3 regions of the Kitasatospora sp. NPDC101235 genome follow, and region 2 is predicted to be linked to each of the others. Evidence: riboswitches for the same ligand, from Rfam matches in the RefSeq annotation. Region 2 holds a riboswitch; each other region holds the start of a gene.
What was found. Region 2 has a riboswitch for S-adenosylmethionine ahead of thrC (threonine synthase). Riboswitches for the same ligand answer to the same signal wherever they lie in the genome.

Region 1 (4,204 bases), on a different contig from region 2:
AACCATCGCGACCACCGGTTGCCCGAACAACCGAGCTAGTCCACCTGCCGTAAACCGCCGTGTCACCTGCGGCGCCCGGAGGGATGCTTGGCCACATGGCGCTCGCGGCCCCCGACCACACCGCCGCCCCGGGCGGCCGCCCGGCGGCGACCGTCCCGGTGGTCAGCTACGCGCTGATCGCGGTCAACATCCTGGTCTTCCTGCTCGGCCCGGCCGCCGGGCTCAACCCGCTGTACGGCACCGGCCAGACCCGGCTCTGCGCGGAGCAGCGGTACGAGCAGCGCTGGGGCGCCATCCCGGCCGAGGTGCTGGCCGGCCGGGCGCTGACCGCCGGACAGCTCGCCGAGGCCCCCGACCCGGCCCCCGGCTGCCCGACCGCCCCGACCCCGGGCAAGCACCCGGCCCTGTCCGTCCTCACCGGGCTCTTCCTGCACGCCGGCTGGCTGCACCTTCTGGGGAACCTGCTCTTCCTCCAGGTCTTCGGCCCCACCGTCGAACGGCGGCTGGGCCGGGCCCGGTACGCCGTCTTCTACCTGGCCGCCGGCAGCCTGACCACGTACGGCTTCGCGCTCGCCGAGGCGCACTCGCCGAACTCCACCCGGGTGCTCATCGGCGCCTCCGGGGCGATCTCCGCCGCCCTCGGCGCCTACCTGCGCCTCCACCCCCGGGCCCGGGTGACCACCCTCGTCCCGCTGCTGCTCTTCCTGCCGCTGCGCTTCCCCTCCTGGCTGGTGCTCGGCCTCTGGTTCGCCCTGCAGTGGTGGTCGATGCACTCGGCCGGCCCGGGGGTGGCGTACCTGGTCCACGTGATCGGCTTCTCGGCCGGGTTCCTCTACGTCTGCACCGTGGTCCGCCACCCCCCGCGACGACCGGGCCGACGCCCGATACGCTGGCGGCACCCCACAAAGGAGCCCGAACTGTGATCACCGCCATCGTCCTGATCAAGACCAGTGTCGACCGCATCCCGGAGATCGCCGAGTCCATCGCCGCCATCGAGGGCGTGAGCGAGGTCTACTCGGTGACCGGGGGTTACAACCTGGTGGCGATGGTGCGGGTGCGCCGGCACGACGACCTGGCCGAGGTCATCCCGGGCCGGCTCAACAAGGTCCCGGGTGTGGCCCACACCGAGACCCAGATCGCCTTCCGCACCTACTCCCAGCACGACCTGGAAGCCGCCTTCGCCCTCGGCCTGGACGAGTAGCGATCAGCCCTCGCGCCGGCCCCGGTCGATCTGCGCGGTCGCGACGCAGCGCCCGCCCTCGTTGCGGTAGCTCCAGGCCGCGCCGTCCGTGACCAGCTCCCGGACGGCGGTCAGGAAGCGGTCCACGTGCTCGTCCGGCGTCCCGGCGCCGAAGCTCACCCGGATCGCGTTCAGGCTGCGCTCGCCCGGCAGCGAGGGATCGGGAGCGCCACACGCCGATTCGACGGCCGGGGCCTCGTCCCCGAGCAGCGTGCGCACCAGCGGGTGGGCGCAGAACAGGCCGTCGCGCACCCCGATGCCGTACTCGGCGGACAGCGCGGCCGAGAAGTGCGAGCTGTTCCAGCCCCGGACGACGAAGGACAGCACACCCACCCGCGTGGAATCCGCGCCGAACAGGTTCAGCACCTTGACCTGAGGGATCTCGGCCAGCCCGGCCGTCAGGCGGGCGATCAGCTGCTGCTCGCGGGCCTCCAGCGCGTCGAAGCCGGCCTCGGTCAGCGCCCGGCAGGCCGAGGCGATCGCGTAGGCGCCGATGACGTTCGGCGAGCCGGCCTCGTGCCGGGCCGGGCCGGTGTGCCACTGCACGGCCACCGAGCCGTCGGTCTCCCGGGCCACCGTGCGGGTCGCCCCGCCGCCGGCGAGGTACGGCTCGGCCGCGTCCAGCCAGTCCGCCCGGCCGGCCAGCACCCCGGCGCCGAACGGCGCGTAGATCTTGTGGCCGGAGAAGGCGATCCAGTCGACGTCCAGCTCGCGCACCGAGACCCGGTGGTGCGGCGCCAGCTGGGCGGCGTCCAGCACCACCCGGGCGCCGTGGCGGTGGGCGGTCCCGGTGAGCCCGGCGACCGGCCACAGCTCGCCGGTCACGTTGGAGGCGCCGGTGACGCAGAGCAGTTTGGGGCCCTCGGGCGCCTCGGCGAGCGCGGCCTCCAGCGCGGCCACCGCCTCGGCCCGCGAGCGCGGCGCCCGCAGGTAGGTCACGTCCAGTCCGGCGTGCGCCCAGGGCAGCAGCGAGGCGTGGTGCTCGGTCTCGAAGGCGAACACCCGGGTGCCAGCCGGAACGGCGGCGGCCAGCAGGTTGAGCGAGTCGGTGGTGGCCCGGGTGAAGACCACCTGATCGCCCTCGCGCAGGTCGAGGAACTCGCCGACGGTGCGGCGGCTCTGCTCGAACAGGTCGGTGGACAGCTGCGAGAGGTACCCGGCGCCGCGGTGGACGCTGCCGTAGTACGGCGCGTAGGCGGCGACGTCGTCCCACACCCGCTGGAGCGCCGGCGAGCTGGCCGCGTAGTCGAGCGCCGCGTAGCCGACCCTCTCACCGCTGGCGAGCGGGACCTCGACGTCGGCGCCGAGGACGGCGAGCGGGGCGCAGATTTCGGTGGAGAGGGACATGAGGATGCACTCCTTCAGGGGTGTAGGGACCCCCGGGAGTGCCAGTCGTCGGGCGTCCGCGCTTGCCGCACGGACGGTTTGCCGTGGCGACCCGGTCCTCACCCAGGGCACCCCGCCACGGACGGAGGGTTGCCGGACAGCCAGCTGGGGCTTGACGCTGTCGCTCATGACCTGGCGAAGACTCTAGGCCGCGTCCAGCGGGTGGTCAAACGGGCGTCCGGCATCCGGACAGCACGCGAAGAGCCCGCGCCGGCGTACCGGCACGGGCTCCCCAACGGCCGTCTCAGATCCGGCTGGTGGCCTCCGACCAGCGCCGCAGCAGGTCCTGTGCGGCGCCGGAGTCGATCGCCTTCGCGGCCCGCTCCATGCCGGCCGCCAGCTGCTCGGTCAGCGGTGCGTCACCCAGGTCCAGTGCGACCAGCGCCGCCGCCGTGTTCAGCAGGACGGCGTCCCGCACCGGCCCGTGCTCCCCCGCCAGCAGCCGCCGCGCGACCTCGGCGTTGTACGAGGCGTCCGCCCCGCGCAGCGCCTCGATGCCGACCAGCTCGATGCCGACGTCCCGCGGGTCGAAGGTGGTCTCGGTGACCGCTCCGTCGCGCACCAGCCAGACCTGCGAGGTGGTGGTGATGGTCAGCTCGTCCAGCCCGTCGTCACCGCGGAAGACCAGCGCCGTCGCACCCCGCCGGGCCAGCACCCCGGCGATCAGCCCGGACAGCCGGGTGTCGAAGCAGCCGATGGCGTGCGCGGTGACCTTGGCCGGGTTGGTCAGCGGGCCGAGGATGTTGAAGGCGGTCGGCACCCCGAGGTCGCGCCGCGCGGTGGCCGCGTGCCGCATCGAGGGGTGGAACTTCGCCGCGAAGCAGAAGGTGAGCCCGACTTCCTCGGCCACCTCGGCGACCCGCCGGGAGGAGAGGTCCAGCGCCACCCCGAGCTTCTCCAGCACGTCCGACGAACCGCTGGCGGAGGAGGCCGACCGGTTGCCGTGCTTGACCACCTTGGCGCCGGCGGCCGCCGCGACGATCGCCGACATGGTGGAGATGTTGACGGTCTTCGCCCGGTCCCCGCCGGTGCCGACGATGTCCACCGCCGGGCCGGGGATCTCCAGCGGCTCGGCGTGCGCGTACATCGCGTCGACCAGACCGGCGATCTCCTCGACCGACTCGCCCTTGGCCCGCAGCGCGATCATGAACCCGGCCACCTGCACCGGGGACGCCTCGCCGCTCATGATCCGGTCCATCGCCCACTCGGTGGACGAGCGGTCGAGGTCGTCCCCCTGCAACAGTGCCGCCAGGAGGTCCGGCCAGGTGCGGACCACCTGCGCGGGGTCGCTACCGCCGTTCGCAGGGTTCACGTTCACCATGGCTGACTCCAGCTGTTGTCGGTTCCCCACTCCAGGGGGACGTCCGTACGGATGGAGCCAGCCTATCGAGCGAAGGGGCCGCTTCTACCCCTGTATTTCCTAACTGCCGGAGCGGATTTCAGCGGACTGCCGGAGTCCGCTTCGCCAGCCGCGTCCGCAGCAGGGTGGCGACCGCCTCGGCCAGCGCCACCGGGTCCACCGGGTGGGAGATGGCGGCGTCGGCCCGGCTCCAGGCGGCGAGCCAGGAGTCCTGCGGC
Region 2 (4,204 bases):
GCAACAGGGCCAGCCGCCGGTAATTCCACCGCGGCGTCAACGGACAGGACGGGCTGAATCGGGAAAATCTCGGCATTCCACGCCGGACATAGCGGACGAATTACCCAAATCACCGCGGTAATTCTGACATCTGCCTGACATGTTTCACGGGCCGCCGCCAGCGGCGGGAGATCCCCGGGCCGAGCTCTGCGGAGGCCGAAAGGGAAACCCTGTTCCCAGCCGAGCCACACTCTACTCCGACTCGACCCGGAAATATTCCCGCCGGAATGCAGGCGGTCGCCCACGCATACGGAGAGCGGAATTCCGTACGCGCGGGCGACCGCGGGTTCTCCGGACGGCTCAGCAGCCGCCGGCCACCGCCGGGATGATCGAGATGCCGGCGCCGTCCTTCACCTCGGTCGCCAGGCCCTCGGCGAAGCGCACGTCGTCGTCGTTCACGTAGACGTTCACGAAGCGGCGCAGCTTGCCGGTGTCGTCCAGGATGCGGGCCGAGATGCCCGCGTGGTTCTTCTCCAGGTCGGCGATGACCTCGGCCAGGGTGGCACCCTCGGCGGCCACCTCGGAGGCGCCGCCGGTGTAGGTGCGCAGGATGGTGGGGATGCGGACGTTGGCGCTCATGACTCTCCTTGCGGGGGCGGGGTCTGTCGGGGTGGTTCAGAGGGACGCGAGGCCGGCGTCGCGGAACGAGTCCAGCGTCGGGCGGATGACGGCGGTCATCCCGGCGTCGGAGACGGCGTCCAGGGTCTTCAGGCCGTCGCCGGTGTTGATCGCGACGGTCTCCTTGGCCGGGTCCAGCTGCCCGGTCTCGACCAGCTTCTTCAGCACGCCGACGGTCACCCCGCCCGCGGTCTCGGCGAAGACGCCCTCGGTCCGCGCCAGCAGCCGGATCGCCGCCACGACCTCGGCGTCCGTGACGTCCTCCACCGCGCCACCGGTCCGGCGGGCGATGTCCAGCACGTACGGGCCGTCGGCCGGGTTGCCGATCGCCAGCGACTTGGCGATGGTGTCCGGCTTGACCGGCTTGATCACGTCCCGGCCGGCCTTGAACGCGGCCGACACCGGCGAGCAGCCCTCGGCCTGGGCGCCGAAGATCCGGTACGGCCGGTCCTCGACCAGGCCGAGCCTGATCAGCTCCTGGAGACCCTTGTCGATCTTGGTCAGCTGCGAGCCCGAGGCGATCGGGATCACGATCTGCTCCGGCAGCCGCCAGCCGAGCTGCTCGCAGATCTCGTACGCCAGCGTCTTGGAACCCTCGCCGTAGTACGGCCGCAGGTTCACGTTGACGAAGCCCCAGCCCTCGCCGGCCGGGTCGCCGATCAGCTCCGAGCAGAAGCGGTTCACGTCGTCGTAGTTGCCCTCGATGCCGACCAGCTCGCCGCCGTACACCCCGGCCATGACGACCTTGCCCTGCTCCAGGTCGTGCGGGATGAACACGCAGGACCGGAACCCGGCCCGGGCCGCCGCCGCCCCCACCGCGCCGGCCAGGTTGCCGGTCGAGGAGCAGGACAGCGTGGTGTACCCGAACGCCCGGGCCGCCTCGATCGCGCACGCGACCACCCGGTCCTTGAACGAGTGCGTCGGGTTGCCGGAGTCGTCCTTGATGTGCAGCTGGGCGGTGAAACCGAGCTCCCGGCCCAGGTTGTCCGCCTTGACCAGCGGGGTCCACCCCGGGTTCAGGTTGGGCTTCGAGGCCACGTCGGCCGGAACCGGCAGCAGCGGCGCGTAGCGCCAGATGGACGCCGGACCGGCCTCGATCCGCTTGCGCAGCTCCTCGGCGCCCTCGCTGCCGAACTCGTAGGCGATCTCCAGCGGGCCGAAGCACTCCAGGCAGGCGAAGCTGGGACCGAGCGGGAAGCGGGTGCCGCACTCCCGACAGGACAGCGCGGCGGCGGGGCCGAGGTCGACGGGTGGGAGTCCCCCCGGCCGAAGGCTGGGGGCGGGTGCGGCGCCGGAAGGGGTCGTCTCGGTGATAGCCATGACGGCGAGGCCTCTCTCCTCATCTTCCCCGTGGCGCGGTCGCGACACGGGCCGGAATTGGCACCTGTCCCGCCGGGGCCTGTCGACGACAGCCGCGCGAGAAGGTTGCCGGGACGTCAACGGGCCGTTCCCTCAGTCCCTCTGGATGAGCTTGTGAAATTGTGGTGGTGCTCAACGGCGACCCCGGCGTGCAAAGGTCCGACCGCTGTACGAAGACTGTATCCGAAGGCGTCAAACCCGAACGGGACCGTCCGCCACGCGAGATGACCCGTCCCACCCCACCCCGCCGAGGAGACCTCCGTGCCCGCCGAACCGACTCCCGAGCTCCTCCCGCAGGTGGCGTCCTGGCTGCGCCGCCGCTCCTGGAGCGCGGCCGACCGGCCGGTCCACACCCTCCTCGCCGCCAAGGAACGCACCGGCCGCACCGTCAGCGTGGTCCTGCCCGCCCTGGACGAGGAGGCCACCGTCGGCGACATCGTCCGCACCATCCGCCGCGAGCTGATGGAACGCCTCCCGCTCGTCGACGAACTCGTCGTCGTGGACTCCGGCTCCACCGACGCCACCGCCGCCGTCGCCGCCGAGGCCGGCGCCCGGGTCGAGCACCGCGACGCCATCCTGCCCCGGCTGCCCGCCGTCCCCGGCAAGGGCGAGGTGCTCTGGCGCTCGCTGCTGGTCACCCAGGGCGACATCGTCTGCTTCATCGACGCCGACCTGCGCGAGTTCGACCCCGCCTTCGTCTCCGGCATCGTCGGCCCGCTGCTGACCGACGACTCCATCCAGCTGGTCAAGGCCATGTACGACCGCCCGCTGGAGTCGGAGGGCGCCGTCCTGCCCGCCGGCGGCGGCCGGGTCACCGAACTCGTCGCCCGCCCCCTGCTCAACCTCCACTGGCCGGAACTCGCCGGCTTCGTCCAACCCCTCGGCGGCGAGTACGCGGCCCGCCGCTCACTGCTCGAACGACTGCCCTTCCCCACCGGCTACGGCGTCGAACTCGGCCTCCTGGTCGACGCGTTGGAGCTGGTCGGCCTGGACGCCCTCGCCCAGGTGGACGTCGGCGTCCGGCACCACCGCCACCAGGACGGCCAGGCCCTCGGCCGGATGGCCGCCACCATCTACCGGACCGCCCTGGAACGCCTCGACCGCACCCACCGCCTCAAGGCCTCAGCCGACCTCGTCCACCCCCACCTCACCCAGTTCACCCGGAACCCGGAGACCCACGCCTTCACCGCCCACACCCACCCGGTGACGGCCCTGGAACGCCCTCCGATGCACACCGTTCCCGAATACGTGAAGCGCCGCACTGACGGGTGACAGACCCGAGCAGTGCGGCCGCTGCGATTCCGCCGGTTACCCCGGCGGTTGGTTTGCGATGTCCGCCAACCGGCAACATCCCAACCGTGACTCCTCCCCCTCTCGACGAGGAGGCTTCCCACTCGACCCCTGCGGAGCCTCGTGACTCCTCCCCCACGCGAACGCGGGGGCTTCTCACTTGGGTCCGTCAGACCCTCATGACAGCCAAGCCCTGACCGCTGCATATCGCAGGTCTCCGACTGTACGGCTGCGCCGCGCTCCGCTCCGCCGTAGGCTCGGAATCCACCCCAACGGGTGAACGGGCAGACCCAGAAGAGGATTCATGGCCGATTCATCGACCAACCGTTCGAGCGCGACCGGCACCGCCCCCGTCCTGGTTGCCTCCAACCGGGGACCGGTGTCCTTCAGCACCGCCGACGACGGCACGCTGACCCTGCGCCGCGGCGGCGGCGGTCTGGTCTCCGGCCTCTCCGCCATCGAGGACCCGAACGCCGTCTGGGTCTGCGCCGCCCTCAACGACTCCGACCGCAGGGCCGCGGCCGGGGCGCCCCACGGCCGCCTGGACCTGGCCGGCCACGAGGTCGGCGGCCAGGCCGTACGGATGCTGGACATAGACCCGCAGACCTTCTCCCGCGCCTACAACGGCGTCGCCAACTCCACCCTCTGGTTCGTCCACCACCTGCTCTACGCGACCCCCACCGCACCCGCCTTCGACGCCGGCTTCCGCACCGAGTGGGCCGCCTACCAGGCCTACAACGAGGCCTTCGCCGAAGCCCTGGCCGCCGAAGCCGCCCCGAACGCCGCCGTCCTCGTCCAGGACTACCACCTCTCCCTGGTCCCGGCCCTGCTCCGCGAAGCCCGTCCCGACCTGCGGATCGGCCACTTCTCGCACACCCCCTGGGCCCCGCCCGAGTAC
Region 3 (4,204 bases), on a different contig from region 2:
CCGCATCAGACCCAGGACCGAGAACCGGAAATCATCCATTCCTGCACCTGCCCGCCTCATGTGCTCGCCCCCGCCCGCGCACGTGCCGCCCCCCGAATTGATGAGCCCCTATCAACCCACGGCACCCGGTGGGATGTCGAGGGATCGTCGACCCGGCGGTGATCCGGTGTTGATCGGCCGTCACCACAATCGGTGGTGTGGCGCCCGCAGTCGGCCCGGCACCAACCGTCGGACCCGCCACGTCCCCGGCCGCCCGGCCGCCGTCCGGGCGACCACCACGGCTCTCGGAGGCGGACGCCCATGAACACCGACCTGCTCCACCGGCTGCTCGACGTCGACCCGGTCGCCGGACCGGTCGAACTGCTCCACCGTGCCCGCGGCGACCGCCACCTCCCGTACCTGGTGCTCGCCGCGCTCGCCCGGGACGGCGTCCGGATGGGCGAGCACGCCCGGGCCGAGCTGCGGCGCGCCCGCGACCGGGCCGACTGTTACGCCAGGGTCGCCCGCGAGCTCGCCGACGCCACCGGGGTCCGCCCGATCCGCGACCTGCCGCTGGCCGGCTACTACCCGCCCGACCTGCCCCGGCCGCTGGGCGGGCTCAGCCTCGTCAGCCCCACCGAGGCCACGCTCTGGCAGGCCGTCAACCGGCTGGTCACCGACCACCCGGTGGAGTCCGTGGAGGTCACCCTGCTCGGCGAGCGGCCCCGGCACACCGCCGTCACCCTGCGCTGGCCGGCCGAGGACCCGCTGCTCGACCCGTGGTACGAGGTGCGGGTCGCGACCGCCGCGCTCACCGGCGACCTCGCCACCGTCCCGGTCCGCCCCTACCTGGCCGCCGACGACCACGTGGAGTGCCTGATCGCCCTCGCCGAGGAAGGGCTCGGGCGCGCCTTCCTCGCGGGCGACGTGATCGACGTGGCCCACCTCGCCGGGCAGCCCTTCGAACCCGTCGAGACCGCCGCGGTGGTCGCCGCCTACCGGCTCGCCCCGGAGGCCGCGGCCCTTCTCGACCTCGCCGCCGAGCACGTGCCGCTGGGCTCCCTGCGGGACGTGCGCACCGTCCTGGAGGCCGAGGTCGCGCCCGAACTGCGCCGCCGCCGGACCCTCGCCCGCCCGCTCCGGCCCCGCCACGGCACCCTGCTGCGCCGCACCGTCATCCGGCACCAGTGGGACGAGGCCCTGCTGCTGCCGGCCGGCGACGCCGGCCTGCTGCTCACCCCGGTCGCCGACTACCTGCTCGGCCCGGAGGGCACCCGGCCGACGGCGGCCGAACGCGCCGCCGCCCTCGCCGCCCTGCGAGCCTGGGACACGACCGCCCCCGGCAGCCCGGACCCGGCCCGGTGCACCGGCCTGTCGGAGCCGCGCCACCGCTGAGCGGCCGCAGGCGTGGGTGGGGGCTTGGCGACCAGCCCGGGGAATCTTGTATGGTTCCAGGCGAATCATCCAGAGGGGTGGAGGGACCGGCCCTACGAAGCCCCGGCAACTCCCCGGTCGACCCGGCGTCCGAAGTACGCGCCGTGCCGTCCGGGATCAGTGCCAACTCCGGCCTGTCGCCACTGTGGCGCGGGAAAGATGAGGAGACACGGTGCTCTCTGTGCTGTCCTTCGCCCGGGCGCTTCCCGCCCCGGCGCTTTCGCGTACCCGTCTCGTGCCCGGCGCAGGCAATCGGCCGACTTCTGCGGCCCGTCCTCGCTGACCACCCCCCGGCTCCCCGCCAGGAGCCGCCGTGAGCAGCGCCCACCCGCTGCTCCCGGGCCTTGAGACTGGAGTACCCCACCCATGGAGAACACGAGCGGCGTCGGCGTGCTCGACAAGGTCACCTCGATCCTCGGCGTCCTGGAGGCCGGTCCCGCCACCCTGGGCGGCCTCGTCGCCGCCACCGGCATGGCGCGGCCCACCGCCCACCGGCTGGCCGTCGCCCTTGAGCACCACCGCCTGGTCAGCAGGGACATGCAGGGCCGGTTCATGCTCGGCCCCCGGCTCGGCGAGCTCGCGGCGGCCGCCGGCGAGGACCGGCTGCTGGCCGCGGCCGGATCGGTCCTCACCCAGCTCCGGGACGTCTCCGGCGAGAGCGCCCAGCTCTACCGCCGGCAGGGCGAGGTCCGGATCTGCGTGGCCGCCGCCGAACGCCTCACCGGCCTGCGCGACACGGTTCCGGTGGGGATCACCCTGCCCATGAAGGTCGGCTCCGCCGCCCAGGTCCTGCTCGCCTGGGAGGAGCCCGAGCGCCTCCACCGCGGCCTGCAGGGCGCCCGGTTCACCGCCACCGCCCTGAGCGGCGTACGGCGCCGCGGCTGGGCCCAGTCCGTCGGCGAGCGCGAGCTCGGGGTCGCCTCCGTCTCCGCGCCGGTGCGCGGCCAGTCCAACCGGGTCGTGGCCGCCGTCTCGGTCTCCGGTCCGATCGAACGGCTCACCCGCCACCCCGGCGCCCACCTCGCCCAGGCCGTCGTCGAGGCGGCCCACCGCCTCACCGAGGCCCTGCGCCACCCGTGACCGGCCCGCCCGGCCGGGGCGTACCTCCGCTGCCCCGGGCTCAGGCCCGGGGCAGCAGGACGGTGCGGGAGGGGCGGGGTATCCGACTGATCACCGCGCCGATCAGAGTGCCGATCGACACCCCGAACACCGCCGACACGGCCGTCAGCACGGACTGCGCGCCGTTGCCGACCTCGATCTGCGCGGTGTTCAGCAGGCCGAAGGAGCCCGGCACCACGATCCAGAACGCCGGGAGGTAGAGCACCTGCCAGAGCGGACCGCCCGGCAGCCAGTGCACCAGCGTGGCCGTGGCCGCGGCGGTGACCGCGCCGGCCAGGCCACCGATCGCCGCGCCGTGCGTCGACCCCACCACCACCTGGACCGTGACGCTCACCGCGATCACCACGACGATCCACGGGACGGCCGAGGGCGGGGTGTTCACGTTGACCACCACCCCGAAGACCGCGAGCGCCAGCCCCAGCCCGATCACCCACCAGCTCGGCCTGGCGACCTGCACGTCGGCCAGCGCGGTGGCCGGCATGCCGGCCGCGGTCGCGGCCGCGGCCACCCCGGCGAGGAACAGCGCCAGCTGCACCGCGCCGGACACCAGCCGGGCCGTACCCGCGCTGGCCGCACCCGCGGCGATCTCCGACAGCCCGGTGACGAGCAGCCCGCCCGGCAGCAGGATCGCCAGCGTGGCCACGATGGTCCGCAGCGGGCCGTCCAGCAGCGAGGCCCGGGCGAGCAGGAGGACCAGCAGCGCGACCAGGAACCCGGCCGTGACGGGAAGCAGCGGACGCAGGTACGGCAGCCGCCGGGCGAGCACGGTCAGCCCCACGACGATCAGCGAGCCGAGCCCGGCCGCCAGCACGTTCGCCGCCGCCGGCTGCAGGAAGAGGCAGACCCCCACCCCGACCGGCAGCGCCCCGAGGTCCGCCACCCACGCGGGCCGGCGGGCCGGTGCCCGCCGGATTCCCTCCAGCTCGGCGAGCGCCCGTGGCCCGTCGAGCTCGCCCGCCCGCAGCCGGTGCACCAGGTGGAGGACGTCGGCCGTCTGCTCGAACCGCAGGGCGGTGCCGACCGGCTGGAACCGGGTGGCCTCGTCCGCCCCCAGTGCGACGAACAGCCCGTTGGTCAGCGCGGCGACCCGCACGTCCGGAGCCCCCAACGCCCGCCCCAGTCCGCGGAGTTCCTCCTCGACGTCATGGACGGGCAGGCCACCGCCCAGCAGGGCTTCGCCCAGTTCGAGCAGCAGGCGGCGGAGCGGGTCGGGCGGGGCTTCGGTGCCCCGGACCAGGGGAAACGTGCTTGGCATGGCAGGTATCGTCCCATCCCGCCCGATTCGGTCCGACTGTGCCCCGGTCTGTTCGGTTTCCCGCCGCGCGCACGCCGTCCGCCGGCGACGGCCGGCCCGGGACACGAGTGCGTGTCCCACCCCGCATCCGACCGCCGGCCAGTAGCATCCCTGTGAACCTCTTTGGGATGCTTTCCGGTGAATCGGCGACGGTTCGACCGTGCGCAGGAAGACCGTCCGCCGCCGTTGGGGGAGATGTGACCGTCGTCGCCGCCGTGGCCCGCTCCACCCGGGTCCGGCCGCTCTCCGCCGCCGACCTGCTGGCGGAGGCGGTCGCCCGGGCCGGGCTCTGGGAGCGGCTCGCCGAGCGGGCGCACGGCGACCCGGGGGCGGTCGCGGTGCTGTTGACACCGGGCACCTCCGCGTACGGCGACCCGG

Region 1: another riboswitch for S-adenosylmethionine. It lies ahead of ACIRRH_RS02255 (aminotransferase class V-fold PLP-dependent enzyme); the one in region 2 lies ahead of thrC (threonine synthase).
Region 3: another riboswitch for S-adenosylmethionine. It lies ahead of ACIRRH_RS11020 (IclR family transcriptional regulator); the one in region 2 lies ahead of thrC (threonine synthase).

The regions. Positions count from the first base shown of each region.
Region 1 is NZ_JBIWNZ010000001.1:475,110-479,313, reverse strand. Features, by position in the region: gene ACIRRH_RS02265 (rhomboid family intramembrane serine protease) at 96-923, shown strand; gene ACIRRH_RS02260 (Lrp/AsnC family transcriptional regulator) at 920-1,201, shown strand; gene ACIRRH_RS02255 (aminotransferase class V-fold PLP-dependent enzyme) at 1,205-2,587, opposite strand; SAM riboswitch class IV at 2,641-2,759, opposite strand; gene trpD (anthranilate phosphoribosyltransferase) at 2,871-3,947, opposite strand; gene ACIRRH_RS02245 (hypothetical protein) at 4,066-4,204, opposite strand, start outside.
Region 2 is NZ_JBIWNZ010000014.1:153,698-157,901, forward strand. Features, by position in the region: gene ACIRRH_RS23775 (MoaD/ThiS family protein) at 340-618, opposite strand; gene thrC (threonine synthase) at 655-1,977, opposite strand; SAM riboswitch class I at 1,994-2,129, opposite strand; gene ACIRRH_RS23785 (glucosyl-3-phosphoglycerate synthase) at 2,278-3,288, shown strand; gene ACIRRH_RS23790 (trehalose-6-phosphate synthase) at 3,611-4,204, shown strand, end outside.
Region 3 is NZ_JBIWNZ010000005.1:100,950-105,153, reverse strand. Features, by position in the region: gene ACIRRH_RS11030 (AfsR/SARP family transcriptional regulator) at 1-39, opposite strand, end outside; gene ACIRRH_RS11025 (hypothetical protein) at 301-1,374, shown strand; SAM riboswitch class I at 1,437-1,579, shown strand; gene ACIRRH_RS11020 (IclR family transcriptional regulator) at 1,780-2,493, shown strand; gene ACIRRH_RS11015 (threonine/serine exporter family protein) at 2,534-3,787, opposite strand; gene ACIRRH_RS11010 (DUF362 domain-containing protein) at 4,024-4,204, shown strand, end outside.